Regions from separate parts of the Paenibacillus sp. WLX1005 genome, predicted to be linked through region 2. Evidence: riboswitches for the same ligand, from Rfam matches in the RefSeq annotation. Region 2 holds a riboswitch; each other region holds the start of a gene.
What was found. A riboswitch is a leader RNA that binds a small molecule or an ion and turns the genes downstream of it on or off. The one in region 2 is predicted to bind thiamine pyrophosphate.

Region 1 (7,946 bases), 1.3 Mb from region 2:
GAATTCCGATGAACTGGTCGTGTTCGATCCTGTTGATAAAAACTGGTCTGATACGGAAGCTGCGTTCGAAGCAGCTATGCAGCGTCATATTCAGAATATGGTTATCTTTGGTGCGTTGGGTACGCGGTTTGACCATACGATTGCGAATGTACAATTACTGGTGCGGGCTGTGCAACATCAGGTGCATTGCGTCATTCAGGATATGAACAACTACATATCGTTGACATCTACGTCTTCTATTGTGCATAAGTTGGAATACCCTTATGTATCGCTGCTGCCAATCACGTCCGAAGTGACTGGGATTTATCTGGAAGGATTTCAATATCCGCTGGAAAATGCTACGCTGCGGATGGGGCAATCCTTAGGAATTAGCAACCATCTGGCAGCCGATCAAGGTAAAGTGACGATTGAAGGCGGATTATTGATGATTATTCAAAGTCGGGATTAAATTCCTAGGAAGCAACAAAGTAAGCCACATTTTACTTTTGTGCTTTGTGCTTTGTGCTTTGTGCTTTGTGCTTTGTTTTGTGCTTTGTGCTTTGTGCTTTGTGCTTTGTGCTTTGTGCTTTGTGCAACGATGATAATTGATCAAGAAACTGGAATTGCAAGTTTGTTCGTTATTTTTATACTACAAGTGAATACATTGCCATTATTAGATTATGAAAAAGAGATGTAAGTCACAATGACTTACATCTCTTTTTTCGCTATTGTTCCACTGTTTTTCAAAACAGCTAGATTCTTTGTTAAAATAAACATTACATTTTTGCTCGATATTTATTTAAAAATAGCTTTTCTCGTTCTATTTGGCGCCGATCATGAAGAAATACTTCTCAAATTTTAGCCAAAATAGCGATGATATACAGTGCGTGCTTCAGCAATATCTTTCGTGCCGTGAACCATTACCCTGCCATCCTGAAACACTACCATCCGTCTACCCTCATGTAGCGTCATCGACAGTAGAAATGGATTAACCGTCACTTCATGCTCCGTCTGTGCTTTCAAACGTCGAGCAGTCTGCTGAAGATCCAGCGTTTGTCGATGTGGCGGGCGAATCTGTACTGTATCGCGTCCGCATAACACTTCACTTTTACTCTGCCCCTCATGACTTAAATGCGGATACGTCGGATGCTCACCGCAGGATGGACAGCTGGAACGACGAGCACCATTCATTTTGATCGAAACGTGTTCATTGCGCCATAGATCAAATGACAGCAGTGTTCCTCGCAATTGCTCCTTATGACCAGACAGCAATTTTAATGCTTCCGTTGTCTGATGAGCGACAACCATCTGTACCGCGGGTGGAATAATACCGGACGTATCGCATGTATCGCCGCCAAGCGGTGCCGATTCCATCAAACATTGCAGACACGGCGTAACACCCGGCACAATCGTAAATGTAATGCCATAACTACCTACGCATCCACCATAAATCCATGGAATACGATGCTTTTGTGAAACGTCATTAATCAGCAGACGTGTCTCGAAATTATCGGTCGCATCCATGATCAGATCGACTCCGTCTACCCACTCTTCTATTTCATTCGCTGTCACATCAGCGATATGCGCTTCAATTTGTACGGTGGAGTTGATTTGTCGCAGACGATCCCGAGCAGCAATTGCTTTCGGTACGCGATCTGCTGCGTCCTGCTCCGTAAAAAGCTGTTGACGCTGCAAATTGCTCCACTCTACATAATCACGATCTGCAATAATTACACGCCCCACGCCTGCACGTACAAGTGTCTCCGCAGAGCTGGAGCCAAGTGCGCCTGCACCAATAATCAGCACAGTGGATTGCTGTAATTGCTGCTGACCATCTCGACCAAGCGGTGCAAATAACTCCTGCCGCGAGTAGCGTTGATGGTTATCCATCGTGGACGGTTGTTGCGTATTCATGTTATCTTCTCGACTCAAGTCGTAATCATCCCTTCTGCAGGGCTGCTTGCCACTGCATACTGCCGCACTGGAATCATACCAGCTTCCCAACCAAGCCGGCCGGCTTCTACAGCCAGCCGCATGGCATTTGCCATACGTATCGGATCATTGGCACCGGATACCGCAGTATTCAACAGTACTGCATCAGCACCCAACTCCATCGCACGTGCTGCATCCCCAGGCGAGCGAATACCGGCATCAACAATTACCGGTACGCTGGCATCACCAATAATCCATTCTAGCGCAGACGGATTTAGAATTCCGCGTCCAGAGCCAATCGGCGATGCTCCCGGCATGACGGCATGTACACCGAGCTGTTGCAGCCTTTTTGCCAGCATATAATCATCGGAAATGTAAGGCAACACCGTGAACCCGTCCGCCAGCAAAATTTCGCAGGCTTTGTACGTTTCCAACGGGTCTGGCAAGATCAATGCGTCATTGCCGATGACTTCAACCTTTATCATATCACATAATCCAGATGCTCTGGCGAGACGAGCGATACGTACAGCTTCTTCCGCTGTGTGCGCGCCTGCCGTATTGGGCAACAGCTTATACTTTGTCAAATCCAATCGCTCCAGAAAATTCGGCTCATCTGGCTGATCCAGATTCAATCGTCGAACAGCGAAGGTCAATACCTCTGTTGCTGAAGCTTTCACTGCTTGCGCCTGTGTATCCAGATCACTGAATTTACCTGTACCGAGTAATAAACGTGATGAGAATTGATGTTGTCCAATATTCAACATATTAGCCACCTCCTACAAAATGTACAATCTCTAACTTGTCGCCTGCTTCTAACTGGGCATGTCCATGATCCTGTTTTTGCAAAATCTGTTCGTTATGCTCGACGATAACCATTTTGTCCTGCAATTGCAGGATATTTAGCAATTGCTGTACCGTTTCGGGCGCATCGGGAAATGTACGGGTACTGCCGTTGATAATCAACTGCATAGTAGTTGTTCCTTTCGTTTGCGACTGTTGTACTCTGTACTCTGTACTCTGTACTCTGTACTCTGTACTCTGTACTCTGTACTCTGTACTCTGTACTCTGTACTCTGTACTCTGTACTAAATTACCTGAGATGAGTTTGCCTATTGAAACTTTCTTTTTATAGGATTGATCATTGTTGACTTCTTATTTCTTGATGCAGATAAGAGCTAGCATCAGGATGTGGAGACATGAACAAATGGAGTATCTACAGAATGTATGGAACGCAAGGCGCGCTCAGGGTGAAAGCAGCTTGGAATGGCTGCATTTCCACGTCCGGCTATCGCATCTGCGATCCATTTGGCTGTACCGGCTGCCAACAAAATCCCATTGCGATAATGTCCAGAGGCAATCCATAATCCGGGCAGCTGCGGTACTGCACCGAGATACGGCAATTCATCCGGTGTTCCGGGTCGTACACCAGCCCAGCAGCGCAGCAGCTCAGCTTCGCCAAGGCGCGGTAAATGGCGCTGACCTTTTAGCAATAATTCCATCACTGCTCCTGCTGTAAAGGTAGTGTCATGCTGTCCCGGTTTGCTTGTTGCTCCTACCCAGATTTTGTGATCATGCTTGGGAATCAAATATACCTGTTCGCCATAGATCGTGTGATGCAGCCACGGTACAGGTGTCTGAAGTTCGATGAGTTCTCCTTTAACCGGAACAAATGGCAATTGCCAGTGTTCAGCCATCAACAGCCTTGATGTACCCAAACCAGAAGCAAGTACTACATGCTCACTGCGCAGTATCGAATCATCGGTCACTACACCGCAAACGGCACCATTACCTCCCGTTTCTCGCAACAGACGGTTCACATCATAATTTCGATAAACATCTGCCCCGCCATGAATGGCTGCACCTACCAACGCTTCGGTAAGTAGCCTAGGAATTAGCTGCAACTCATCCGGGTTGTACATCATGCCTTGCTCTGCCCGTATATACGGCTCAACATCTGCCAATCGTGTAGCATTCCACCATTCCAACCCTTGCTGCGGGCTAGCATCGGCAGCATTCCCTATAGAGGCAGCAACATTTGTAGTGTTGGCATGATCTTCAATTGGTAAAAGAAATCCTTCCTTGCGCAAGCCGATGTCGATTCCAGTGCAATCATACAAACGCTGCGCAAGCGCCGGATACAATGAACGACTGCGTAATGCGAGTCGCTGCAAATCCTGATGCACAAAATGCTCAGACGATGCAGCCAACATTCCACCTGCTGCACCGGAAGCTCCTGCTGCTGGTCGTTGTTTTTCTACTATCGCGACGTTTGCTCCACGGCTCTGACATTCCAGTGCAATCGCTGCTCCAATCGCGCCCGCGCCAACGACAATCACATCGTACTGTCCTTCATGTCTCATAAATGCCACTCCCTGTTGTCCCGTTCATCTCTCGTGGACGTTTGTTGTAAACTGCTTGTTGCGCAGAACCAGTATGTTGTATAGCATCTGCATATTGCTGGACTGCTTGCAGCGGAGAACTGGCAGTGAATATGGAAGACATCACCGCTATGCCAGCCGCACCAGCAGCATGTAATTCTGCACAATGATGTGGCTGTATGCCGCCAATTGCGATTATAGGCATATTTGTTGCCGAACAGACTTTTGCCAGTTGCTCTACTCCGCGCGGTTCGACTCCGGGCTTGGACTGGGTAGCGTAAATATGTCCGAATATTGCATAATGACAGCCTTCCTGTTCTGCTTCCCATGCACGTTCAACACTATGAACGGAACGACTGATCGTTAATGAAGATGATTGAGCAATGTTGTGATTGGATTTGGTCGAAGATTTGTTGTCTGACTCAATGCAATCACTGGCGGTATACATAGCTGCAAATTCTGGTAAATGTACACCTCCAACCCCTAATTCCAGCGCCAATTGCGGATGATTATTAATGACAATCAAAGAAGCAGGTATATCTCGCAGCAACATCTGCTGAACGGTCTGTATGATTTGTTGCTCTGTCCAGCTTTTTTCACGAATATGGATTGCTGTCACGTAAGGGTGAATACGTACACTAATGTCTATCACACCTTGTTGCGTTAGCGTACCGGGAGTCACTACATGCAGTTCCATTGGGTCACCTTCTTTGTGTGCTTCGTTTGTATAACTGCCTTGCAGATACCAATATACGTAAAAAAGCCACCTTCCAATTGGAAAGTGGCTGTTTATTTTATCGTTATGAAATAAACAGGGTTTGCAATAAGATTCACCTGCAAATCAGTGATCCTTCTGCTACCCAGAGCAAAGGCAGATTCATGAGGTTGAAGATGATCGTAATCTATTCCGGTAATTGCTACCTAAAAGCCGGAATACGTCTTCATTTCCTCATATCGGATATGCTCTTCCACTTCCCTACGCTGGTATGATCCAGATCAGGTCCAAAGGGTTCGTCAGCAGTATGCTGTCATCTCAGCCTGTAAAGGCTCCCCTAGTGCATATGGATATGCTGTTGTCGTTTGAAACATTCTCATCTTAGCAAACCTGTATCAATAAAGCAAATGAAGCTGCTATTTTCATATACAGGTTTATCGCTGTTTATGTAAATGCACCCTGGGTGCACTTTATAATCTGCTAGTTACAATTTATTATTTACCATCTGTTACATGATTAAGCTTAGCAAGTTCAGGAAGTCGATCTGTTTACAATCAAACGGGAGAATATACAAGCGATGGCATTTTCAATGCCAGATGACGAATCCGATGAATGCTAGACCGTTCACCCGCCAGTACGGCTTGCTGTGGCAAAGCTGCATTTTCCTGTTGCTCAAGCTGTTCGAGAATACCCGATGTCAGCAAAAACGATTGTCTGAAAAATTGACCCAATTGTTGCTCCGGCCAATCGAGAACAAGCCGATTCCGCATAAAAGACAGCAGGCGTTGTACATTCCATGCATCCTGTAAAGGCTGGCAATGATTCAGTGTGTATAACTGGCGCTGCAACCCAAAACGACGACTGATTTCGGTTTCTGTCAGTTTGCCTTTCGGTTGATATGCTCCGATTACCGGCATCCATGAAGAACTCCATTCCCAATCCGCATATAATGGGTTGGCAAAAAAGTTGTGCAAGGACTCGCGGTTTTGTCCCAGATTCACAACTACGAGGTCTGCCAATTCAAGCAATGGCAGCTTGTCTTCGCCACAACCTGCATCCATTAACACCAAGTCATAATGATGACTTGCCGCCTGAAATAGATTGTTCCAAAATACAGGATTGCGGTTTGCTTCGTTGTGAGCATGTTGTGTTCCTGCCAGTAAATGAAGCCGATCACGTACTAGCGGCACCATATAATCGGTCACATTGCCTGCATTCAGAATACCTGACTGCTGCAAATAATGCAGACGATCAATGCCAGGCCCGTTCTTCCAGATGTCTGCCACTGGCTCGCTCAAATCCGCTGTAATTCCATATTCTACACCATGTCCACGTTCATCATTATGGCAGAGAAGCAGACGTGCCCTGTATTGCAATGCAGCTGTAATCGCAGTAATAACTGTATGCGCAGACGTTTTGCCCTGTCCGTTATCCGGACTCCAAAACATAACCGTCGTCATATTCACTCCTCCTTATCTCCCTGGCTATCCGTGGGATCATAAGCAGTCGGTTTATGATCCTGTTTGTGCGTTTGTGTATACAGGCAACAGAATTGATAGCACATCAGATTGCAATCGATAATGATCATTGGTGCAAATATTTTCTGTAAAAAGTGATGAATCATTGCAACCTTTATCGCAGCCTGTATTGATGTCTGTACAATGTTTGCAGATGGCCCGTATGTGGTATGATGTTTGCTACGAATAGAGAGTGAATAGATGTGGATGAGTTCGCAGATAGCCGTTTAGTACAGCTTATAATATATTACTATTGCTTCAAAGTGATAAAAGGCCGAGTATGGAATGATCTTATGTACCCTGTCCAGTGAATCTACGTCTGAGACTTTTTGCATTCTAATTGTTGAATATCAAATTTAAAACAGGGAAAGATGGAATCGAAAGCGCTTCTTTCGCGGGATGGCGGGCAAATAATTGCGCAAAAGAAGGGTAAGCAATTCGTCCATATCCTGCTGTCGATCAAACGGATCAGGCTGAGCTGGCAACCCATACACATGGTCACTCCCCAATTCACGTTGCAGCCGTTGCACCGCTTCCTCTTGTGCCAGTGGTAAACAATATTGCCATTTCTCCTGCGAATAACGCCTCAAATCATGAACCATATTCAGTATATCCTGATACCGCCATTCCGCCCCAGAGCCAACAACAAGCGGCAAATCAGCGCGTAAAAACTCCTCCAGTCGATCATTGCGCCGATATCCACCAAGATCCAGTATCAAAAAATGATAACTGCCGCTGAGGAGTGAAACAACTTCCGCTCGTGCTGCTTCGCGCCAGTAATCGACCCCTTCCAGTTCAAATCTTCGCGACTCGCGCAGCCTTTCCTGATCGGTCATTCCTTGTAATGCTACCTGCTGGATACGGGCAAATGCACCCGGGTAACTATTCATTTCGACCAGTGCGACTTTGTGCCCAAGCCGGGCAAGGTAGTGAGCGATGCTAACTGCTGTATGAGTTGTACCTGTTCCCGGTGTCGCCCCAATCAAAGCAATCACCTGTGTTGTTTTGTTCCATTTCAGCATAGTCGAAGGATGATCACTTCCGGCTTGAGCAGCAGAATGCCCGATTGCTAGATTTAGCGCAGTTCTCGCTTCGCTTGCCGATTGAAAACGATTGGCAGGGCTATATTGTAATAAACGACGTAGCATCTGTATAAAAGCAGGCTTTACATCGTTACGGATAGATGATTCCACCTCACTTTTCCATTCACTATATTGACCCGCAGTACATAGATACAACAGCAATGCTCCCAATCCATACAGATCAGAACGATGATCCGTCTGTCCACTGCCGTATTGTTCTGGAGCGGCAAAACCTACCGTTCCTAACTTGACTGTATCTTGATTCTCGTCTGGCTTAAACGTACGAGCAATGCCAAAATCAATCAACCGAATTTCACCCTGAGATGTAATCATCACATTCGAT
Region 2 (7,946 bases):
TCGGACGGGATTACGAACGTGGGCTGTCTGCTGAACAGCTCGTAGACGGTGTGGCGCTGGGAATTGATTTTACACTGCGCGATGTACAGAGTATGTTGAAGAAAAAAGGTCATCCATGGACAGCGGCAAAAGGGTTCAAAAACTCTGCGCCAGTGACCGACTTTGTACCATTCCCGGGCAATCAGGGCTGGCTGGACAATGAGTTTGCTCTACTGAAAAATGATCAGCAGGTGCAGCTTGGTTCCACGAGAAATATGATCTTTTCATTGGAAACCATTATGGAGCATATTGGCGAGACGTATGGATTGTCTGCTGGCGATATTATTTTTACGGGTACGCCGGAAGGTGTCGGCCCAGTCGTAGCTGACGATACATTTGAACTGATCTATGCGGGGCAATCGCTTGGCACCTGTCGGATCGCCCAATGATGAACAACGGAATCGATTGGCTGGTCGGCGCGCTCTGTGCCGGCCTTATTTCCGGGTTGGGGTATCGTAAGCGCTGGTTATCCGGCTCGGGTGCGTGTGCAGCGGCAATGATGGGGACGATTTATTACGGAGCAGGCAATCTACTCTGGTTTGGACTACTGATTCTATTCTTCATTAGCGGTAGCGTATTATCGAAAATGAAGCGTGAACGTAAACGCAAAATGGAACAGGATTACGCCAAAGGCTCACGCCGTGACGCCGGACAAGTATTTGCAAATGGTGGGCTTGGTATGCTGCTCTGTATCGGTAATGCCATCGCACCACATCCGGCATGGGTGCTGGCGTTTGTCGGCATTATGGCAACGGTCACAGCAGATACGTGGGCGACCGAATGGGGAAGCCTGAGTCGCAAGCCGCCACGTTCGGTATTAAATGGACGCATTCTGGAGCCAGGCGCATCGGGTGGTATCTCGCTTCGCGGCACAGTGGCAGCGGCGGCAGGCGGTCTGGTGATCGGAATTGCAGCGTGGATGTTTTCGATAATCTCTCCTGTGGGTAATCCATATACTGAATATTCCGGTGGTTCTGATCTGATGCATGGAGGTTGGCAGCTCATCATGGCAGGCTTGATTGGTGGTCTGGCAGGTTGTTTTGCCGATTCGTATCTGGGGGCAACGGTACAGTTGATGTATCGCTGTACCGTTTGTGACAAAATCGTAGAGACGACGATGCACTGCGGACAGCCGACCGTGTATGCACGCGGCTGGCGCTGGATGAACAACGATATGGTCAATGCGATCAGCTCCATTGCAGGCGGAGCGGTAGCGCTGCTGTTTTTAGTGATATAGGAGGTGGCGTATGAGCGGCACGACAGGAGACAAACTGGATTTAATATTGGATGCTGCTTATGAATTATTTGGTCTGGACGGGTTTTATGAGACCAAGATTTCGGATATTGCGCACCGGGCCGGTATCGCCAAAGGAACGGTCTATTTGTATTTTAAAAGTAAAGAAGAATTGTGTCTGGCAGTGACGCGCCGGGATTGCGAGCAATTTCTCGATAACCTGCAAGAAGCGCTGCATTCCTGCATCAGCATGGCAGATCAGCTGTATGTGATTGCGCTGCATCACACGAAGTATCATTTTGATCGTCGCAAGTATACCAAGCTGGTGTTCCGTGCGCCGAATAATGATCCTGAGCTGATGGCATATATGCGCGAATTTATGTTCCGCTATATGCAGATCGTACTCGATGTGTTGGAGAAGGGCAAAGTCACGCATCCGCAATGGTGTGCCGAATCGTATATTGGCATGCTGGATCGGGTGAAAATGGATCTGATGTTCAATCCTGACTTCAGCGAGCAACAGTTGTATGAACGCACGCGCTTCGTAGCTGATCTGTTTTTGCAAGGATGCGAGCGACAGGTGAATGATCAGCAATCATAACCGCTCGATGGATAAGGCGTGGATGGAGCAATGGGAGCGTTTGTATGCTCTTTTTCCAAATCTGGTTCTCAATCGTGGTATAATAGCGGGTATCGGCGTGACGATGCGTTATCCGCTATCGTGTCATGCCCAAATTATGCAGCAGGCAGATGCCTGAGAAGGTGAATCGCAATGAACATAATGACTGTAGAAGCACTCGTCAAAAGCTTTGGCGATAAAATATTGTTTGAAGATGCCTCGTTTGGCATGGAAGATCGCGACAAGATCGGTATTATCGGCGTCAACGGAACTGGTAAATCGACCTTTTTGAAAATTATTGCCGGATTGGAGCAGCCGGACAGTGGTAAAGTCGTGATTAATAACAGCGTCCGTGTCCGCTATCTGGCGCAAAATCCGCCGTACGACCCGGAAGCGACCGTACTTCGTCAAGTGTTCGAAGGCGGCGGTGAGGAATTGCAGGCGGTCAGCGCATATATGAACGTGATGGAGCAATTGGAACAGACGCCAGAAGATGCCGGGCTACAACAACAGCTCGTACAGGTTAGTCATGATATGGATCGACTGGATGCGTGGTCGCTGGAAAGCGAAGCGAAAAACGTGTTATCCAAGCTTGGGATTACCCGCTACGATGCACCGATGGGTACATTATCGGGTGGTCAACGTAAACGGGTAGCGCTGGCGACTGCGCTGATCCAACCGGCAGAGCTGCTTATTTTGGATGAGCCGACGAACCATATTGATCATGATTCGGTCACATGGCTGGAACAATATTTGCAACGGCGGCGCGGCGCACTCTTAATGATTACGCATGATCGCTATTTTCTAGATCGTGTAGCTACCGTTATGCTAGAACTGGATCAAGGTCGGTTGTATCGGTATGAAGCCAACTATAGCCGCTATCTGGAGCTAAAAGCCGAGCGGATGGAACGCGAAGCCGCAACCGAGGACAAGCGCCAAAATCTGCTGCGCCGGGAGCTGGCATGGATTCGCCGCGGTGCCAAAGCACGCACCACCAAGCAGAAGGCGAGAATTGATCGCTTTGAACAATTGAAAAATGACAATCCCAATCGTCGTAACGACCAGCTGGAAGTGTCGACCATTTCCTCTCGTCTCGGTAAGCAAATTATCGAATTGGATCATGTATCGCTCACATTGGGCGGTCGCGAGCTGATTCATGATCTGACGTACCATGCGGTGGCAGGGGATCGGATCGGTATCGTCGGACCGAACGGACGCGGTAAATCAACGCTGCTCAATCTGATTTCAGGCAAATTGCAGCCATCCAGCGGGCAGATTGTTACCGGTCAAACGGTCAAATTCGGTTATTTCACGCAGGAACATCAGGAAATGGACGAAAATATGCGTGTAATCGAATACATCAAGGAAGCTGCCGAGGTGGTCAAAACATCGGACGGCAGCAGCATTACCGCTGCTCAGATGCTAGAGCGCTTCCTGTTCACTCCATCCGCGCAATGGACGCCGATTGCCAAGCTATCCGGCGGCGAGAAGCGCCGATTGTATCTGCTGCGCGTATTGATGAGTGCGCCGAATGTACTGCTACTGGATGAGCCGACGAATGATCTGGATATTACGACATTAACGGTGCTGGAAGATTATTTGGAAGAGTTCCCAGGTGTTGTACTCGTCGTATCCCATGATCGCTACTTTTTGGATCGGACGTGTGAGAAGATGTTTGCTTTTGAAGGCGGCGGTGTCGTAAGTATTCATGCTGGTAACTACAGCGAGTACGAAGAACGTACTGGCGGTCAACAACTCAAAACGAATGATATGGGCAAAGAAACATCGGCAAGCAAAGGAGCTACCGATGCCGCTTCGTCTAGTGAGGTCACAGCCGAAGCTTCCAATGATGCTAACAAGCGAACGTCATCCCGCGACAAGCTCAAATTCAGCTATAAGGAACAACGCGAATATGAGCAGATTGACAATATGATTGAAGCCGCCGAAAGCAAGCTGAGCCGCATCACAACCGATATGGAAGCGGCATTCAACGACTCCGTGCGCTTGCAGGAATTGATGGCAGAGCAGGCAGCAGGCGAGCAGGAACTAGAGCATCTGATGGAACGCTGGACGTATTTGAACGAGCTGGCGGAGAAGATTGAACAGCAGGGATAAATCTGGCGGAATAAGCAATATGCTCTAATCTATCAGACTTACTTTTGTGCAAGTAACGATTCGTTGTTCCATCAGTTATTCTCTGCCTTATCATTTATCCAGTTTGCGATCATAGCGGTATAGAATATGTTCTACAGCAATCGAATATATGAAGAACTCCCTGTGCATAGTAGAATCAACATCTGTTGATCCTGATGCGACAGGGAGTTTTTGTTTATATTTTCCCATGACATACATGAGTCGATGGGAATGCAAAGCAATCCATACATAACATTCGTCATATCAATGGGAGAGTGACCTTGAGGTGAACATATCGTTGTTCGTACACACTACCGGATCAACATCTTCAGCTTCTGCTATATCAGTACCAAGCATGTAGTCTACACAAGCCTATCCACCATATACACTGTTCGTCGAGCCTTGCCGCGTGCGATACGTTTCCGCCATCTGCTCCATACCTGACTCAATCGCTTCTTCCGGCGCAATTCCGTCCCGTTCTGCCAGATCGCGAATATCCTGCGTAATCTTCATACTGCAAAATTTCGGACCGCACATGGAGCAGAAATGTGCTGATTTGGCACCTTCGGCGGGCAGTGTCTCATCGTGATAACTCATCGCTCGTTCAGGATCGAGTGATAGATGAAACTGATCGCGCCAGCGGAATTCAAACCGCGCCCGGGACAGTGCATCATCCCGATAACGGGCGCGCGGATGACCTTTGGCGAGATCGGCGGCGTGCGCAGCAATTTTGTACGTGATGACGCCTTCTTTGACATCCTCGCGATTCGGCAGACCGAGATGCTCCTTTGGCGTTACATAGCAGAGCATCGCCGTCCCCATCGAGCCAATCATGGCTGCTCCAATCGCACTCGTAATATGATCGTAGCCCGGCGCAATATCTGTTGTTAGCGGACCGAGTGTATAAAAGGGGGCTTCCTTGCACACATCCAGCTGGCGATCCATATTTTCCTGAATAAGCTGCATCGGGACATGCCCCGGACCTTCAACCATTACCTGTACATCATGCTGCCAAGCGATCTGCGTCAACTCACCTAGCGTATCCAACTCGGCAAACTGAGCTTCGTCATTCGCATCCGCAATAGAACCCGGACGTAGTCCATCTCCCAGCGAAAAGCTAATATCGTACGCCTTCATAATCTCGCAAATATCTGCAAAATGCGTATACAGAAAGTTCTCCCGATGATGCGCCAGACACCACGCTGCCATAATCGATCCGCCGCGACTGACGATGCCGGTTACGCGCTTTGCAGTGAGCGGAATATAGCGTAATAGCACCCCGGCATGAATCGTAAAATAATCCACACCCTGTTCTGCCTGCTCAATTAGTGTGTCCCGATACATCTCCCAGCTGAGATCCTCCGCCTTGCCATTGACCTTTTCCAATGCTTGATAAATCGGCACTGTACCGACCGGCACTGGCGAATTGCGGATAATCCATTCGCGCGTCGTATGAATATTTTTGCCAGTGGAGAGATCCATAATCGTATCTGCGCCCCAGCGCGTCGCCCATGTCATTTTCTCCACTTCCTGCTCGATAGAGGAAGCAACTGCCGAATTACCGATATTGGCATTGATCTTCACATGAAACCGGCGACCGATAATCATCGGCTCCAGCTCAGGATGATTCACATTCGCAGGTATAATTGCGCGTCCGGCAGCAATCTCGGTACGTACCACTTCCGGCGTCATCCCTTCGCGAATAGCGATATACTCCATCTCCGGCGTAATGATGCCACGGCGAGCGTAATGTAGCTGGGTCACATTATGTCCCGTTTTAGCACGTAGAGGTTGGCGCCCGTAGTCTGGAAACTTCTCCGCGCCGTGCAGCTCTGCTTTTTCCAGACTGGTGAATCCGTTATCCTCTGGCTGCTCTGTTCGCGCATCAACCGGCTCACAATCACCGCGTTCAGCAATCCAGCCTGCGCGCAGTGGAGATAATCCCCGGCGAATATCGATGGTTGCATGCTCGTCAGTGTACGGTCCGCTCGTATCGTACACCCGTAGCGGTGCATTGGCAGTTTCCACACCGCGTAATTCACTCGGTGAAAGGGCGATCTCGCGCTCTGGCACCTGAATGTCGGGACGTGAGCCGATTGTATACACTTTGCGGCTACCGGGCAATGGGGTTGTTAGAATAGGCATAGTCAAAAATCCTCCTACAGTACTGTGGATAACATCCATCGTAGACTGATGAGTAGGGAATATGGTGGGGTGGCAACCAGTACAGTATGTAACCAATACATCAGTTGCAATCCGCAACCGACATGTTTGCCATGCTTGGATATACCATCCTACTGTCCTCTTCGATTCACCGAACACGACAAAAAGCCGCCTCCGGCGAACGGAAGCGGCAAATAAGACCACAGGCAAACAAAATAAGCCGGTCATCATTGCACCACTTTCCTACGCTGGCATAACCCAGATCAGGTTCAAAGGGACCAAAGCTACGCTTTATCTCAGCCCATACGGGCGCCCCTAGTGGATGTCTCGCTGTACACTATACTTGGTCGACAAACGTTCTGTCAACCTTTGCCATGATAGTGATTATTCGGTAATATAAGCTGCTAGCAGACGTGCAGTGTTAATAACGGCATCGCTATGTGTACGTTCCATAGAGTGCGAAGCATGTACGCCCGGACCGATCAATGCCGCCCGGATATTGTTGCCACCACGCAGTGCGGCAGAAGCATCAGAACCGTAATGTGGATACACATCGAGCGCAAACGGAATCTGTTCACGCCGTGCCAACTCAGCAAGCTTGCCAGTCATCTCATAATCGTAAGGACCGGAGCTGTCTTTGACACAGATTGATACATCCGTTTCTTTACATGACAGATCATCACCGATACAGCCCATATCAACTGCGATCATCTCGTCGATATCGCCCGGAATATAGGCGGTGCCATGACCAACTTCCTCGTAATTGGAAATGAGTAACTTCACGGTATGACGCGGCTTCCATTGGTGAGTATGCGCCGATTCCAATAGCCCGAACATGGCGGCAACACTCGCTTTATCATCCAGATGACGGGATTTGATATATCCGCTATCTGTCATTACCGGACGCGCGTCGAAGGAGATATAATCGCCCACCGCAATGCCAAGTGCGTCGACATCTTCTTTCGACGCAACAACCTCGTCGATTCGCACTTCCATATGATTTTCCGTTCGCTTCAACGTTTCCGCGTGATCATATACATGCACCGACGGCTCGGTAGAGAGGATTGTGCCGGTGTACGTTTTGCCACTGCGAGTATGGATGATACAGTATTCATTTTCAATGCTATTCATCGTAAAACCGCCGACCATGGTCATGCGGATTTTGCCATCCGGTTTGACAGCACGAACCATCGCACCTAGCGTATCGACATGACCGCTTAATGCAATCGTGCGTGAATCATCTTGACCAGCAAGCGTCAGAATCAATCCGCCTTTATGGTTATAGTCCGCCTGTACTCCCAGTCTGAGTGCTTCCTCGTGCAGTGTTGCTAGCAGGTGATGCGTGTAGCCGGTCGGGCTAGGCGTTTCCAGCAGCTGCTGAAGCAGGGAAAGGGTGTACTCGCGGTTCATCGTAATGGACATGTTCAATCTCCTTTTGCACAGTCAACACAGGCTGTACGACATAGTCAAAATTCCAGTGAGCCTCCAAAGGCACAATATAACCAACATACCAGTTTTGCCTAAGCTTAGCCAGTAAAAATCCACCTGTGCAACGCCGGAGAGTCCGGCAGGCAACAGGTGGATGCGTCTAACAGGTTATTCAGCTACGCTGGATGATGCGAATCATTTACAATTTGCGATCCGAAAAGGACGAGACTGCCGGATCTTCTTTGCGATCATACATATTGTCAAACTCGACATCGCCGACTGGACCGCTATCGGCAACAGGTGTTTCACCCAATTGAGCGATTTGCGTTT
Region 3 (7,946 bases), 2.8 Mb from region 2:
GTGCGGTGCTGACTGTGCTAATATTGCCGCCCGGTCAGCCTGTATGGGTGACACCACTGGCGGCGCTCATTGGTGGGTTCGTCGGTGGAATGTTAGTGTACGGATTGTCGTATAGCGGTGGTATTGATCCCGTACGATTGGCGTTAGTCGGCATTGCGGTTAGCGCGTGCGGCAGTACACTTGTTCAACTGCTCGTGACTCGGTTTGCGGCAAATGCTAGTACCGTGCTGTTATGGTTAAATGGATCGCTATGGGGGCGCACTTGGGATCAGGTGATACAGTCGCTACCTATTATCGGGCTAGCGTTGCCAGTAACATGGGTACTGGCGCGGCGGCTGGATATACTGGCGCTAGGGGATGAGACGTCGCGCGGGCTTGGTTTGCGTTTGGAGCCGGTGCGATTATTGTTGTTCGGATTCGCAATTGCGCTGGCTGGCGGTTCGGTCGCAGCGGCGGGCATGATCGGATTCGCTGGGCTGGTCAGTCCACATATGGCACGGCGACTAGTCAGCCGGGGACACCGCATATTGATTCCAGTTACGGCACTAGTTGGTGCAGCGCTTGTGCTGCTTGCCGATATGATCGGGCGTATTCTGGCACCACCGGTAGAATTTCCGGCAGGGCTAGTAACGGCGGTGATCGGAGCGCCGTATTTTCTATATTTGTTATGGCGCGAGTTCCGTCCTGCACGTGCACGCACATAATCAAAAAGGGCACGCTGTCACAATCTAGCGACAGCGTGCCTTTTCATCATTCGTAGTATGGAAGAGATCATTCGTTAGCGGCGCATAAAAATAAACTTTTGACCTAGAATACCGATAATACACAGGATCAGGCTAATCCAGGGCGAAATGACCACGACTGGCATCACATTACGCAAATAGTTGCCGACCACGATAATAGCGACCAGAATGACCACATACGTCAATACAGAACGCGCGTTGATCTGCATACGCGGACGATCCAGATCACTCTTTTCTACTGGCTGATTCGCTACACGCGTGACCAGCTCCACCAGCACAATCGCACCAGCGGCAACCAGTACAAGCGTCGATAGACTGATCTCGCCGACGACACCCGTGCCACTGACGTTGATTTTGAAAAAGCCGGCAAGTGCTTGCAGTAGAAATACCCACGTAAGCGCGATCCAGACGATCATAATATAATACATCGGTTTGCTGAGTTGCCGGCGCTCCGGCAAATTCTCTATCAGCTGAGTGGCATACGTGTCGGAGTCTTTGCCGAACAGCTGTAAGGCGCTCTGCTTCCGTTTCTGTGCATCCAGTAGATGCTGTCCCATTTCCAGCAGCAATTCTTCGCCGGATTGGCGCTCGATTCGTGCATCTCGAACATAGACGATCACATCATCATAATAGTTCAGATTTTCCGTATTGAGCTGATCCCGGATCACATTGATGTCTTTGACCAAATGACGCACTGTACTCATAGCTGTTCCTCCATTTCTCATTAGAATTTTATGATAGTTAAACCGCCTGTCGTCTGACATTGAATGCTACGGACGAACATGCGGATCATACCTGATATGCAGGATATGTATATTCCCTATTACCCGGAATACACGGGATATGTCGCAGGTTATGATGCCCTGCGCAGGGCGCTCTGCATCTGATACATATAGCGCTTGCAATCGTACTTGCACGCATGTACCGATCAACCCGGAAACCACTATTTTGCCACACTTTCGCGAGATTGACAATTCACTCGGCAAAATGATATTATAGGAATATAAATAAAACTTACTAAACATATCGGAATTATTTAATTTTAAATGAAATTGTCCATTTAGTTTGCACTTTGCGTTGTGTAGCTGACATGTAGATGGACAGATAGAACAATAGAGGAAATGGATATCGGAGCGCTGATGAAGCCATGCCTCATGCAGCAACCATACAGACAAGGAGGAATTACCATGGAACGGAATATTACGATTCGTCATCATGATGTAGATCTGGCAGCCAGTATTCATTACCCGGCGCAGGAGCACAAGTCGGAAGGCAAGGGTAAAGGGCGAACACCGCTGGTCGTGATCTGCCACGGGTTTATCGGCAATCGGATCGGTACAGATCGCCTGTTTGTCAGCAGTGCGCGCGAACTGGCAGCAGACGGATACATGGTTGTTCGTTTTGACTATGCGGGTTGCGGTGAGAGTGGTGGTCAATATGGTCAACAGGGCATTGAGTCCATGGTTGAGCAGACGCGTACCGTATTGGATTATGTCGTCAACTGCAATGATATTGATCCAACGCGTGTAACATTGCTCGGTCACAGTCTGGGTGGTGCGGTAGCGCTGCTGACTGCGGTGCGGGATCGCCGCGTGAATCATTTGGTGCTCTGGTCGGCGGTCGGTCATCCATTTAACGATATTGTCAAAATCGTCGGTCGCGAAACGTATGAGCAGGCGGTCATTCAAGGGGAAGCAGATCATCAGAGTTATACGTTCACGCCGGCTTATTTTGAATCGTTGGGCAACTTCCAACCGTTCCAAGAAGCACGCCGGTTTACTGGCGATGTGCTGGTCGTGCATGGCACAGGAGACGATGTGATTCCGGTCGACTATTCGTTCCTATACCAAAAGGAATTCTGGACACGGACGGAAGGTCGCTGTGATAAGCAGATTATTTTTCAGGCAGATCATACGTACTCATCCGGTCCACATCGCCGCGAACTGCTGGATCATACGCGCCAATGGCTTGCCGAGCGCGAAGCGGCACAGACACAGTGGCAGCACTGGATGATCTGAGTATCGTACTCAATTCCTTTTTTGCCAAATGATCATGAGCGTGATATGGTAAACGTGCAACAACTAGCATAGACACAATCAAACTGCATAGGTTATACGCATTTCACTAGGGGAGCCTGACGGCTGAGACGGAATATTGTTCCGGACCCTTGGAACCTGATCTGGATGATACCAGCGGAGGGAAGTGGAACATCGATTCGTTCATGCAACAGACAGCCATTGTGATCATGATATGGCGGTTTCTAGTGAAAGGATACGACCCACCTGTCTCTTACGGGAGAACGGTGGGTCTTTTTGCGTTTGTTTGTATTGTAAAACATCTGAAGGAGGAAATAGAATGTCTTTTTTGCGAACGGTACGGGAGCGTCAACCGCTTGTTCACAATATTACCAATGTTGTCGTTACGAATTTTACTGCCAATGGATTGCTGGCGCTGGGCGCCTCGCCATTTATGGCATTTGCACATGAGGAAGTAGAGGATGTAGCAGCGATGGCAGGAGCCGTCATGCTCAATATCGGTACGCTTGATCCGTATGTCGTGCAGTCGATTTTGTTAGCAGGCAAAGCGGCGAATCATGCCAGTGTACCAGTAGTATTCGATCCGGTAGGTGCCGGAGCGACGCCCTACCGTACCGCTTCTGCTCAGCAAATTACGGAAGAAGTACGTGTCGATATTGTGCGCGGCAATGTGGCGGAAGTTGCCAACGTCATTGGGGAAGCGTGGCAGATCAAAGGCGTCGATGCAGGTGGCGGAGATGGCGACCGCGTACAACTGGCAATTCGAGCGGCGCGTCAGTTGCATTGCATCGTAGTCATTACAGGTGCTGAGGATCTGGTGACAGATGGGGAACAAGTGCATGGGATCGCCAACGGTCATCCTCTGCTCACACAGGTCACAGGAGCAGGTTGTCTACTTAGCTCGGTTGTCGCTGCATTTGCTGCGGTTACGGATGGAAGCCGAGCGCAATTGTTGCAGTCGTCGGTAGAGGCGTTGATCTTTTACGGAGTAGCTGCGGAGCTGGCGGCGGAACGTGCCGGGCAGCATGGAACAGGTAGTTTTCAGATCGAGCTGTTGAATATGCTAGGTACGGTTACGCCGGAGCAAGTACAGCAGCGGGGGCGTATGACTCAGAAATTGGACATTCATCAGCCAGATCATCATCTATCTTGAACAGAAAGGAGAGATTGTACGATGCGTATTCATCAGGCATTAACGATTGCTGGCTCGGATAGCGGCGGCGGTGCAGGCATTCAGGCAGATCTGAAAACATTTCAGGAGCTAGGGATATACGGTATGTCCGTAGTGACCGCTGTTACCGCGCAAAATACTGCTGGCGTACAGGGCGTATATCCTGTTGAGCAGCAAGGTGTAGTCACGCAGCTGCATTCCATCGGCGACGATCTACAGCCGGATGCGGTGAAGACCGGCATGTTATTCAGCGCTGACATTATTCGCGAAGTGGCAACAGCCGTGCGACAGTATGAGTGGAGCAAGCTGGTGATCGATCCCGTGATGGTGGCAAAAGGCGGCTCCGTACTGCTGCAACAACAGGCGATGCAAGCGCTCATTCAGGAGCTATTGCCGCTAGCGGCAGTCATCACGCCCAATGTACCGGAAGCGGAACTCTTAACGGGTAACACCATCCGCACACTAAGCGAACGCGAACAGGCGGCGCGGCAACTTGTTCAGATGGGCGCTCGTGCCGCTGTTATCAAAGGCGGGCATGATACATCCACCACGCAAGCAGTCGATGTACTGTTCGACGGTACGCAATTTCATTATGTAGAGCGTCCGCGTGTAGACACTCCGCATACGCACGGCACGGGCTGTACCTATTCAGCAGCTATGACCGCCGAATTAGCCAAAGGCAGCGGATTGCTGGAAGCAGTACAAACCGCCAAAGCATTCGTGCATGCAGCGATCGAAGACGGATTGGGCATCGGCTCTGTACACGGACCGACCAATCATTTTGCCTATCGAAAAAGGGGTGCTGTACGATGAATCATCTACCATCCAGCGGTACGACAACACGCATACAATGGATACGTGAACGCTTGCCCCTTTATCTCGTCATGGGCAGTGTGAATTGCAAGCATACGCCAGAGCAAGTGCTGGAGCAGGCGATTGCCGGTGGCGTTACGCTATTTCAATACCGGGAAAAGGGCATACAAGCGCTGCACGGCTCAGCATATGTGGAGCTGGCACGGCGTTTGCAGGATATTTGCCGGAAGCAGCAGGTGCCGTTTATCGTGAATGACGATCTGGAGCTGGCATTGGAGCTGGATGCGGATGGGCTGCATGTCGGACAGGACGACGCCCCGGCAGAATGGATACGTGAGCGCCTCGGTCCTGACAAAATTGTCGGCGTATCGTCCCATTCACTGGTTGAAGCCAGCCGCGCCATCGCCGCCGGAGCAGACTATCTGGGCATCGGTCCGATCTATCCCACCACATCCAAAGACGATGCAGAGCCAGTACGCGGCACAGAAGTTATCCAGCAATTACGCCACTCTGGACTGACTATCCCACTGGTCGGCATCGGCGGCATTCACGAACATAATGCTGCGCCGGTATTAATCGACGGTGCCGATGGTGTCGCGGTCATCTCCGCCATTGCTGCGTCTGACGAGCCTTCAACCGCAGCACAGCATTTGAAAAAAGTGATCATGGAACATTTAGGTTGAAGGTTATTCCGCATCGTTTGAGTTGCTGTGTGCATTTGCCTATAATGGGATTGAAAATCTCCTGTGTGTATACGAGCTACGTATGATCCTACTGAAATATAGAGTGGCTGTTCATCAATGTAGAGATCGGATCAACATATGCACACAGGAGAGAATACGCAAGCGATGCCGGAAGGAGCAATCTGTATGCTAAAAGAACGAATACAATACCTCTGCGATAAGAAGCAATTGTCCCGCAAGGAGCTAACCGACGGCTTGGTGACACAGGCGCACTTTTCCAATATTTTGGCGGGGCGTTATCCGTTACCGGATGATCTGGCAGAAGCTGTGGCACAGCGGCTTGGCGTAGAGACGGACTATATTACACAGACGGACAATACTGAGGAGCATATTTTACGAGAAGCACAGCGAATTGTGGACATGTTGTCGGCACAGGCTTCATCCATTTCGGAGCAGAGCGTGAATGATCTGCCGGATCGGCATCCAGCGCTGACCGTGGAGTTGACAACCGCACTCATGAAGGCGACCTACTATCAGCAGTTAAACGATCAGGATGCATATCGGTATGTACATCAGTCCTATTTGAACGTATATCTGGAGCACTTCGGACGGCAAGATCATATTCAATTGCCGACACCGCTACGTCAAGCATTGCTTTTTTATAAAATCCAGCACTTCCGTTCGCTCGGGCAATATCATGACGTGCTGCACCAATCGGAATTGTGGCTACCATTGCTGGCACATGGCAGCGAAACATGGTTGACGGCACAGCAGATTCGCCTTGAAGCTTATGTACATACGCGGCAATTGGAACAAGCCAAAGCTTCTTTTGAAACGATCATCTCACATATCTACCAACAACGCATGTTTCATCGGTTATCCGGTTTGTATGTGCTGTACAGCGGATATTGCTTTTCGATGGAGTGGACACAGGAAGCGTTGACCGCCCTATCTATGGCGGAAGCGCATCTCGTACATACACAGCAGCAGAGCGATACACTAAGCGCCATTATGAACAATCGTATTATTATGCTCACCCGCAGTGGGGAATGGTCGCAGGCAGAGCAGGAGATTGATAACTTTCAAAGTATCGTGCAGATGCAGCCGCAAGAAGTCCAGCAGCAGTGGGAGCCGACGTTGCTGATCTATCGCTGCGATATCGCTTGGACGCGTCAGAGCTGGGGTAAGCTGGTGGAGCTACTGGAGATGCTGCGTGCGTGTACATTAACCGCCGATCAGCAGATGTCGCTGTGCTTTTATGAAAGTCAGCTATCGCTATCCGCCGGGAAAAATGAGTCGTTTGCCGAGCAGGCACTGCAATGTTTGCCGTATTTTGAACAGATTCGTCAGCAGGAGAGATTGAGTGTGCTGTATGAAGGATTGGCGACGGTGGCGGAGGAGCAGCGACGATACAAGGATGCAGCACTTTATTATCGCAAGCTAGTCTATGTACTGCGTCGCGCTTGATGATGGAGAATGGAATGTTTAGGAATGGAATATGAGAGAACGAAATGTGGAGAATTGGATGCAATCAAGTGAAATTATGTTGCTCAACCACTGCTAGATTCGCCCAAACAAGCAATATCAATGCAATCCACGCTCCTATAAACGACGGATTCTCCGTATTTATTTGTAAAAAAGCACCCATTCTCCTCACATTCCTATCATTTTGTGTGACTCAAGCAGGCAGTTTGCCTGCTTTTTTGTATGTTCTCAAACGTATTGTAGCAGTCAATCGCCCTTTTTATAATAAAAGTAAGCCATAGGAATGCAGGAGTGAATCACTTGATATGGTCTTTGCCCATTCATCCCGCATCAACCCACGTTATACTATTTAAACGTTAAAGGAGAGTATGATTGATGATGAAATTTTTCAAAAAGAAAGCTGATTCCAACGACCGATTGCAGCAGGCAGATCAGGCGTTAAACAAAGGCTTGAGCGGTATGCTCATCAAAGGGCTGATTCCTCAGGAGCATCGTCAGCATATGAACGCTGGGCTCGAAGCCGCCAAGCAGCTACAACGTGCATCATCCGGTCAGGTAGCAATAACCGCAATGGCAACCGTCGTATCTGTCACAGATACGGGCAAACTGGTCAATTTTGATCCGATTGTGGTCTTGTCGCTGAATGTAGTTGAGAATCGTGGTGACCGTTATTCCCATACTATGGAGACGCTCGTACCAAAGATGCAAATCCCGCGTCCTGGCGACGTGATCGGGCTTGGCACTCACCCCGCGCATCCATCTTCATTTATCTATATGGGACCACTTGACTGAATGCTCTTACGGGTATATTCCATTGCAACGAATAACGAATAACGAATAACGAATAACGAATAACGAATAAATTTTGCTGTGAAATGAGGAATGAATGATGATTAAAATTCTGACAACAACGGGTATACTATGTTTGATGGCGGTGTTATTTCTACCCCTCTATGCCAATTTCACTGGTGGAGACGCGTTCTCCGTTATTCATACTTCATGGTATAAGCCATTA
Region 4 (7,946 bases), 2.1 Mb from region 2:
ACCGCCAAAGGCGATCTCGTCATACACCGTATCGGTCACGAATTGCAGCTCAGGATTTTGAAAAACAAAGCCCGCTTCATCGTATAAGTCGCGATCATGCCATTTGCGCAGCTCTTTGCCTTCAAATAAAATCTTGCCGGACAATGCTGGCTCCAGTCGCAGCAGACTTTTGAGAAAGGTGCTTTTGCCGCTACCATTGGCACCGACGATCGCAATCCACTCCCCTTGCTGACAGCTCACATTCAGCTCTTTCATGACCGTACGGCGACTGTAGCCGATGTTCAGTCTATCAGTTTGCACAATCGTTGCTGTCACGTCGGTTTGCGGTAGCTTGAAGAGTGGAACATCGCTGGATCGCTTCGTTGGGTGCGAATCAAGGCTGCTTATTCTGGATTCCAGCTGCTTCGTCAGTTCTAGCGCCAGCGGATGGGCGGGATTGGAGCAAACGTCTTCCCAGCGGTACGGAAACAGACGCGGTAGCCAGATCCCCGCTGCTTCCATCTGTGTCCGATACTTCGTAATCATCTGCGCAGGTGCGCCATCGGCGATCAGTTGACCGTGTGCATCCAGTAAGATCACCCGATCCATCCATTCCACACAGCCATCCAGCACATGTTCCACCACGATCATCGTATGCCGCTTCTCCTGTCCTAATCGTTCCAGTAGAGCGAAGATATCGCGCCGACTGGCAGGATCCAGCTGGGCGGTCGGCTCGTCGAAGAATAGTACCTCCGGCTCCAGCGCCAACAAACAGGCAAGTGCCAGCCGCTGCTTCATGCCACCGGACAGCGTCTCGATGTGTGTCTGGCGATCCACATGCAGACCGACACGCTGCATCACCTCGTCGATGATGTGATCCATCTCGGCACGTGGCACGGAACGATTTTCCAGACTAAACGCAATCTCCTCATCTACCCGCAGCATGCAAAATTGCGAATCCGGGTCCTGAAACATTACGCCACAGGCGGGCTGGCAAAATACGTCGCCGGATAGCTCCGCTTCCTGATGCTCAGGAATAATACCTGCCAGCACAGATAACAGCGTAGACTTGCCGCCACCGCTCGGTCCGAGAATAAGCACCTTTTCCCCCTGCTGAATTTCTACATTCAGCTTATGCAGCACCGGCTTTTCCCGATTGTAAAAGCGTACCGACATGTCACGGCAACCGACATATGGCGCTTGATCGTCAGGATGCGATGCCATGAGCATTTCCTTTTCTGCGGCGCGATTTCATCATCTCGTACGAGTCCAGTACGCCAGTACGACCGAGTGCCTCAACGACCCCTTTGGCAAGTAAACCGCCAAGCACGATACCACTGACCACCTGAATGCCCAGCGTCAACAGGAACATCGTCGTTGTGTAATAGCCGAACCCATTGGCGATTACGCTATACACCATACTGCCGACCGCTGCCAGTGCGCCGGACAGCATCATCGTCCACACATTGAATGTGCGATAACCAAAGATGGCAAAGGCGATCTCCGCTCCCAGCCCTTGGAATACGCCGATCAACAACGCTGACAATCCAAAATGACTGCCTGTCAACATCTCCACTGCTGCTGCCGCCACCTCAGCGATCAGCGCTGCGCCCGGTTTGCGAATAATATACGCAACAATCGGGCTGGCGATGACCCAGATCCCGAACATAAAGCCCGCTCCGACCGGACCGACAATCGCTGAGATCGGAATCCACAGCGTTGACCAGCCGAGATAGATCACTCCACAGGCAACGGATAAAATAACGGTCAGTACGACCTCTTTCATTTTCCAATTCCAGCTCATACGTGTGCCACCTCCAGCGATACGGGCCAATCCTGAAGCGTATACGCCATATCCCAGAACATATACTCAAACTGACAGCTCAGAATAAAATGTTGCTTCATCCGCTCACGATGAGCTGGCGTGCTCTGCTCTGCCAGCTCGTCCAGCCGCTCACAGAAGCGCGCAGTAATGCTATCCGTCCGATTGCCGTAGAAGTCGATCCATTCATAAAACGGATGATTCTCATCCGGCTTCACTTGCTCCCATAGCCGTGCGCCAATCTCCCAATACGTCCACGGACAAGGCAGTAGCACCGCCAAAATATCACCCAGATCGCCCTCCTGCGCAGCCGTCAGCATATGGCGAATATAATGATGCGCTGCTGGAGCGAGCGGATATCCTTGCAAATCCTCATACTTCACACCTGCTACCCTGCAAAAATTGTTATGCGGATGAATCTCGCTATGTAGCACAAACGAGATCTGCTCGTTAAATACCGCCATATCCTCGCGCCGCTCACACTTGGCAATCGCCGTTCCGTAAATGCGCATAAACGCATTTAAATATTCAAAATCCTGCCTCACATAATGCGCTAACTGCTCCGGCTGCAATGTCCCGTTCGCAATCCCGCGCACAAATGTATGATCAAAAATCGCCTCAAAAATCGGATTCGCCGCCTGACGAAGCTCCTGTGAAAAACTCATCATTCATCTCTCCCCTGTCTGAAATGTGTGAAAGCACCTTCTGACCGGAAAATGGATTGTCGCAGACCTGTATATGCATATACGCAAAAAAGCCGCCCCCTATGGAGCGGCAGTATAAACGGCATCATCAAATTGATCCCTGCACGGTCTCCACTTTCCTACGCTAGTACGAACTAGATCAGGTTCCAAGGGTCCGGGACAATCCCGTCTCAGCCAGTATATGGCTCCCCTAGTGGTCTTTCGATTATGAAACTGCGTGTCATAGCCGTGTCGGTGATCACAGGCACAGCAGAAGACAACGCAGTCTGTTTGACTGCCTCCTACTCTACACACCATCCTTCCGACTGTCAAGAACATCCAACCCCTATAGCAGTCGGCGAATGGGTACTGATGATAACATAGCCTGTGCCATTTGAACGAGAACGCATCTGCTTCTTGCGTTGTGTTTTTACAAATATTTCAATCATGGCATTGGGAATGGTTTATAAATAAGTAAGATGGCTGTTATGTTACTGTCCAATCGGTTTATCGTGTGCATCCTATGCTATTGGGTATTTCATCCTTTGCCGAGTTCCATTATTGAGTTCCCTATAGACGACAAGTGTACGCTTTGCGATCAGATTTCACCAATCCTTAGGAAATGAGCTGGTACCATGAGCAACAAAGTCGTGCTTGCTGGCGGCACAGGATTTATCGGTCAGTATTTTGAAAAGCGCTTTCTTGATATGGGTTACGAAGTAATTATCATCTCGCGTCGTCCGGGTCATGTGTCGTGGCACGATCAGCCAGGCATCGTCCGTGCGCTGGACGGGGCGCAGATGGTAATCAATCTGGCAGGCAAATCGGTCAATTGTCGATACAATGAGAAGAACAAACGCGAGATTATGAATTCCCGCTTAGAAACGACGCGTGCGCTTGGTCATGCGATGCAGAGCTGTTACTCCCCACCACCGCTCTGGTTCAACTCCAGCACGGCAACCATTTACCGCCATGCCGAAGATCGTCCGATGACCGAGACGGCAGGCGAGATCGGCACTGGCTTCTCCGTTGAGGTAGCGAAGGCGTGGGAACAGGCATTTTTCGAATTCAAATTGCCGCATACTCGCCAGATTGCGCTACGTATCGCCATCGTACTAGGACCGGGCGGCGGAGTCATGACGCCGTATCGCAATCTCGTACGCTTCGGACTTGGTGGCAAGCAAGGTTCAGGCAAACAGCGCTTCAGCTGGATTCATGTTGAGGATCTGCTGGGAATCATCCTTTTCCTACGGGATCGCAAGCAGCTGGACGGCATCTTCAACTGCTCCGCACCGAACCCAGTTACTAACGGCGAACTGATGGCATTGTTACGTCAGAACATGCACAAATTCATCGGCATGCCTGCTCCGCGCTGGATGTTAGAAATGGGCGCAGCCATGATTCGCACCGAAACCGAACTCATCTTAAAAAGCCGCTGGGTCGTGCCCAATCGGCTAGTCAAAGAAGGCTTTATGTTCCGATTCGGCAGACTGGAGCGCACGCTGGAGGATATTTTGAAGTAGCTGGAAATTCCTTTACAATACATGCATACGCCTGATCATGATCCTGCCATTCTGTACGACGATCAGATCATTCGGCAGGATGTTATCATCCATAGCAAGCCCTTGTTTCGTGTAATAACGTATAACCCAAGTGTGCACTCTCATTCGCCAACGATTCTACATTAGGAGACATTGCCCATGAACTCTTCCTATCTCAACGCACAAAATCGTAACAAAACGACTCGTTTTCTAAACGGACTGGCTGATCCGGTACGTCTGCACATCCTGTCGCTGCTCGGACGCAAAGGCAGAATGAATGTAGGCGAGATTGCCTCTAACTTTCACGTTAGCCGTCCCGCCATCTCGCATCATCTACGCATTCTAAAAGATGCTGATATTGTCAGCTATGAGAAGATTGGACAGGAAGTATATTATTGGATGGATCAGGAATACGTCGTGTCTCATCTGCACAATCTCGCCAATGAGATGGATTCCATGTAAAGTACCCTACGCTACTACATAGCCTTGCTGTGCACAAGATTTATTTGGTCGTGAAATGGACGGGCTGTGGAATCTTCCATGTATCGTAGTTGCGGAATACCGGCAACCAGTCGCCATGTGCTTCGATCAGATCATCGCACAGCGATACGATATCGTCGATCGACAATTCCGCTGCGGTATGCGGATCAAGTAGCGCCGCATGGTATACATGCTCTCGTTTGCCTGTTAGTGCTGCTTCAATCGTCAACTGCTGGGTGTTAATATTGGTGCGGTTTAATGCTGCTAGCTGCGGCGGCAACGCACCGATATGCACTGGCTGAATGCCAGAAGCGTCTACCAGACACGGTACTTCCACACACGCATCCTGCGGTAGATTGGTAATCAGACCGTTATTCATCACATTGCCACCGATTTTGAATGGAATATTCGTCTCCATCGCTTCCAGAATGTACGAAGCATATTCCAGACTGCGCGTATGCTCCAATGCTTCGCTCTGCATCAGACCATCCCGCACCTCGCCCCATTCTCTGATCTGATTCACGCAGCGGCGCGGATATTCGTCCAGCGGAATATTGAAGCGTTCGATCAGCTCCGGGTAACGCTGCTTGATAAAATACGGATGGTATTCCGCATTATGCTCCGACGACTCGGTCACATAATAGCCAAATCGGTGCATTAATTCAAAACGCACCATATCCTCATGCTTCTCCTGCTGCTTCACTGCCGCACGGCGCTTAATCTCAGGATACAAATCTTCGCCATCGCGCGTCACTTCTAGCAACCACGCCATATGATTGATCCCGGCAATTTTCGCCTGCACACCGGTATCATCCATCTCCAGCGACCGGAACAGCCCCGGTACACACTGCTGCACACTGTGACACAAGCCCACCGTCTTGATGCCGCCCGCTGTATTCATCACCTGCGTCAGCACCGCCATCGGATTGGTATAATTCAGGAACCACGCATCCGGGCATACGTCCCGCATATCCGCCGCAATGTCCAGCATAACCGGAATCGTGCGCAGATTACGGAAAATACCGCCAATACCGAGCGTATCTGCGATCGTTTGGCGCAACCCGTACTTTTTTGGAATTTCAAAATCGGTAATCGTACATGGATCGTATCCGCCAACCTGAATTGCATTGATGACGTATTTGGCATCAGACAACGCTTGACGACGGTCAGTATACGAGCGAATGACGCAAGTGCTTCCTGCTGTTGTTTGCATGGCATGAAGCAGGGTCTCCGATTCTTGCAGCCGCTGATGATCGATATCGTATAGTGCCAATTCAAAGCCCTGCAATGCCGGAGTCAGCATAATATCACCCAGCACATTACGTACAAACACCGTACTTCCCGCTCCAATAAACGTAATCTTGTTCACGATGGATCGCCTCCTTGAAATGTGGAATGTACCTTCACTATACGGGAGGCGCTTACATACCGACATGGAGCAATGCCAGCACTATTTGTCATAATGCGTGATTTCATTATTTTTATGTTTTATGGGATATTGTGTTTTCTGACTAAGCAAATATTACTTTTTTACGTGCTATTTTTCCGTTTTCTGTTGAATCTTATTCTTTTCGGGTATATACTGTTACCATACAATATCGATTAGACGGTGTTCTTGTCCATCGATAACGAAATAACCCCGCCGCGTCAACGGCAGGGTTATAGGACAGAAAGCCGGGGAAACCACGGCGCGCAGCACACTTGAATAATCTTCTCATGTGCAGAACCCACCGAAGGCTGTCAACCTTTATTCGGTGGGTTCTTTTTTGTCTTTGAATTTACGACGAATGATTCTATAGAGCTTACGTCCGCTAAGCAAAATACTTAGAGAAGCAGCAACTCCCTTCAATACATCCACAAATTCAATTAGAACAAGTGCGATCATGGCATCACCTCCTCGTCGAAGGCTGCACCGTGATCGCTCCACCGAATGCTCTCTATCTCATCAATATAATATCATATAAACGTCATTTTAACACGTAATAAAGATTTATTTATGTCTACTTCTCATTCTGTACAATCATTTACACTTCCAAACTGTCAAAATAACGCGCACTTTCCACCATCGGCGTACAATCAATATGTCCGCCCTCCAAGTTAATCTCAAAAATGTACGCCTTCCCCTGCACCAGTCGCTTCACCATCTGCCAGTCGATCAATCCTTGGCCAAGCGGCAGCGAATCGTGAAACTGCCCCATACTGTCTACAAGGTGGTAATACACCGCATATGGCGCTGTACGCTCCAGCACTTCCTGCAATTGTGCATTGTCGCCGCGGAAGCTAATAAACGTATGACTTACGTCCACATTGACTGGCAGATTAAGCGGAATAATGACCTCGTCGATCAGATATGGATTGGCGTAACAGAACAATCCCTCTGTGGAATCCTCCCACAACAGCACCTCGCGCCCGCCATTGTCTAGCAGCTTGGCGATTTCTTCGCGCAGAGCAATGCTGCGCTCACGCGAAATTTCATTATTCTCACTGTGCAAATAGTTGGCGTGAATGACGCATTTGCTACCTTCCTCCACGCAAATGTTCACCAACTGACGCGTCGATTCCCGGTAGTAGCGGTACATCTCTTCGTCGGTACTCATAATATCGAGAAATCGTCTATTGTAACGGCTCGGATGATGCAAATACACATCCATGCCCAGCCCTTTCAGTTCGCGAATGCGTTCGCGGATCAATTGCTCCTGCTGCAAATCATCCGGGCGCAAATATAACTCCATAATTTCCGGTTCGTATTGCAGGCGGTCATCCAGACTTTCCCGATCCAAACTGCTTTTGAGACGTATGTTGTTCATGACTCCACTCCTCGGTTGATCATTTTGCCGAATATGCCCTTTTCTGTGTAGGGATGCGGGCTTTCTCTTTATCATATACCAGATGCACCGCCGCACCCAAGTTCAGCGTAGCAGAACTGTGTAAACAGCAGATGAATCGGAACCGCCAAGTTCATGAAGTTAGCTGCGACTGGATGAACAACGCGCCAGAACTGTCGTTGCTCGTTGCTCGTTGCTCGTTGCTCGTTGCTCGTTGCTCGTTGCTCGTTGCTCGTTGCTCGTTGCTCGTTGCTCGTTGCTCGTTGCTGACCAAGTATATCGACTTCGCTTACAGATTACTATCGCTCACACTGAACGTATCGCCACCTGCAATCGTACCCGATTCAAAGCCTTTGTTAAACCAGCGCTTGCGCTGCTCGGACGTACCGTGCGTAAAGCTGTCTGGTACTACATAGCCCTGCGCTTTTTGCTGGATCGTATCATCGCCAACTGCACTCGCAGCCGTCAATGCTTCATCCAGATCGCCCTGCTCCAGCAGGTTTTTGCCCTGTTCGTAGTGCGCCCAGACCCCAGCGTAATAATCCGCCTGTAACTCAAGCCGCACTTGGTAATGCGTGTTAAATTCTTTTTCACTCAGCTTCTGACGATATGGCTC

Region 1: linked by a shared signal. The riboswitch ahead of ACE3MZ_RS13260 (thiamine phosphate synthase) and the one ahead of thiC (phosphomethylpyrimidine synthase ThiC) in region 2 are both predicted to bind thiamine pyrophosphate.
Region 3: linked by a shared signal. The riboswitch ahead of thiM (hydroxyethylthiazole kinase) and the one ahead of thiC (phosphomethylpyrimidine synthase ThiC) in region 2 are both predicted to bind thiamine pyrophosphate.
Region 4: linked by a shared signal. The riboswitch ahead of tenA (thiaminase II) and the one ahead of thiC (phosphomethylpyrimidine synthase ThiC) in region 2 are both predicted to bind thiamine pyrophosphate.

Annotation. Positions count from the first base shown of each region.
Region 1 covers NZ_CP176756.1:3,108,453-3,116,398, forward strand. Annotated here, with positions in the region: gene ACE3MZ_RS13235 (thiamine diphosphokinase) at 1-448, shown strand, start outside; gene ACE3MZ_RS13240 (thiazole biosynthesis adenylyltransferase ThiF) at 838-1,893, opposite strand; gene ACE3MZ_RS13245 (thiazole synthase) at 1,908-2,675, opposite strand; gene thiS (sulfur carrier protein ThiS) at 2,677-2,880, opposite strand; gene thiO (glycine oxidase ThiO) at 3,093-4,271, opposite strand; gene ACE3MZ_RS13260 (thiamine phosphate synthase) at 4,261-4,986, opposite strand; TPP riboswitch at 5,246-5,353, opposite strand; gene ACE3MZ_RS13265 (hypothetical protein) at 5,559-6,464, opposite strand; gene ACE3MZ_RS13270 (serine/threonine protein kinase) at 6,878-7,946, opposite strand, start outside.
Region 2 covers NZ_CP176756.1:1,851,201-1,859,146, forward strand. Annotated here, with positions in the region: gene ACE3MZ_RS07985 (fumarylacetoacetate hydrolase family protein) at 1-428, shown strand, start outside; gene ACE3MZ_RS07990 (DUF92 domain-containing protein) at 440-1,276, shown strand; gene ACE3MZ_RS07995 (TetR/AcrR family transcriptional regulator) at 1,287-1,874, shown strand; gene ACE3MZ_RS08000 (hypothetical protein) at 1,858-2,031, shown strand; gene ACE3MZ_RS08005 (ABC-F family ATP-binding cassette domain-containing protein) at 2,046-4,007, shown strand; gene thiC (phosphomethylpyrimidine synthase ThiC) at 4,398-6,170, opposite strand; TPP riboswitch at 6,412-6,515, opposite strand; gene ACE3MZ_RS08015 (M42 family metallopeptidase) at 6,573-7,610, opposite strand; gene ACE3MZ_RS08020 (lipopolysaccharide assembly LapA domain-containing protein) at 7,816-7,946, opposite strand, start outside.
Region 3 covers NZ_CP176756.1:4,625,299-4,633,244, reverse strand. Annotated here, with positions in the region: gene ACE3MZ_RS19870 (FecCD family ABC transporter permease) at 1-704, shown strand, start outside; gene ACE3MZ_RS19865 (DUF1129 family protein) at 779-1,447, opposite strand; gene ACE3MZ_RS19860 (alpha/beta hydrolase) at 1,931-2,761, shown strand; TPP riboswitch at 2,860-2,961, shown strand; gene thiM (hydroxyethylthiazole kinase) at 3,099-3,932, shown strand; gene thiD (bifunctional hydroxymethylpyrimidine kinase/phosphomethylpyrimidine kinase) at 3,954-4,763, shown strand; gene thiE (thiamine phosphate synthase) at 4,760-5,446, shown strand; gene ACE3MZ_RS19840 (helix-turn-helix domain-containing protein) at 5,633-6,913, shown strand; gene ACE3MZ_RS19835 (hypothetical protein) at 7,307-7,723, shown strand; gene ACE3MZ_RS19830 (hypothetical protein) at 7,818-7,946, shown strand, end outside.
Region 4 covers NZ_CP176756.1:5,336,693-5,344,638, forward strand. Annotated here, with positions in the region: gene ACE3MZ_RS22830 (ABC transporter ATP-binding protein) at 1-1,203, opposite strand, end outside; gene ACE3MZ_RS22835 (ECF transporter S component) at 1,187-1,783, opposite strand; gene tenA (thiaminase II) at 1,780-2,466, opposite strand; TPP riboswitch at 2,605-2,707, opposite strand; gene ACE3MZ_RS22845 (TIGR01777 family oxidoreductase) at 3,120-4,007, shown strand; gene ACE3MZ_RS22850 (metalloregulator ArsR/SmtB family transcription factor) at 4,185-4,487, shown strand; gene ACE3MZ_RS22855 (alpha-glucosidase/alpha-galactosidase) at 4,528-5,874, opposite strand; gene ACE3MZ_RS22860 (hypothetical protein) at 6,253-6,390, opposite strand; gene ACE3MZ_RS22865 (TIM barrel protein) at 6,530-7,312, opposite strand; gene ACE3MZ_RS22870 (neutral zinc metallopeptidase) at 7,620-7,946, opposite strand, start outside.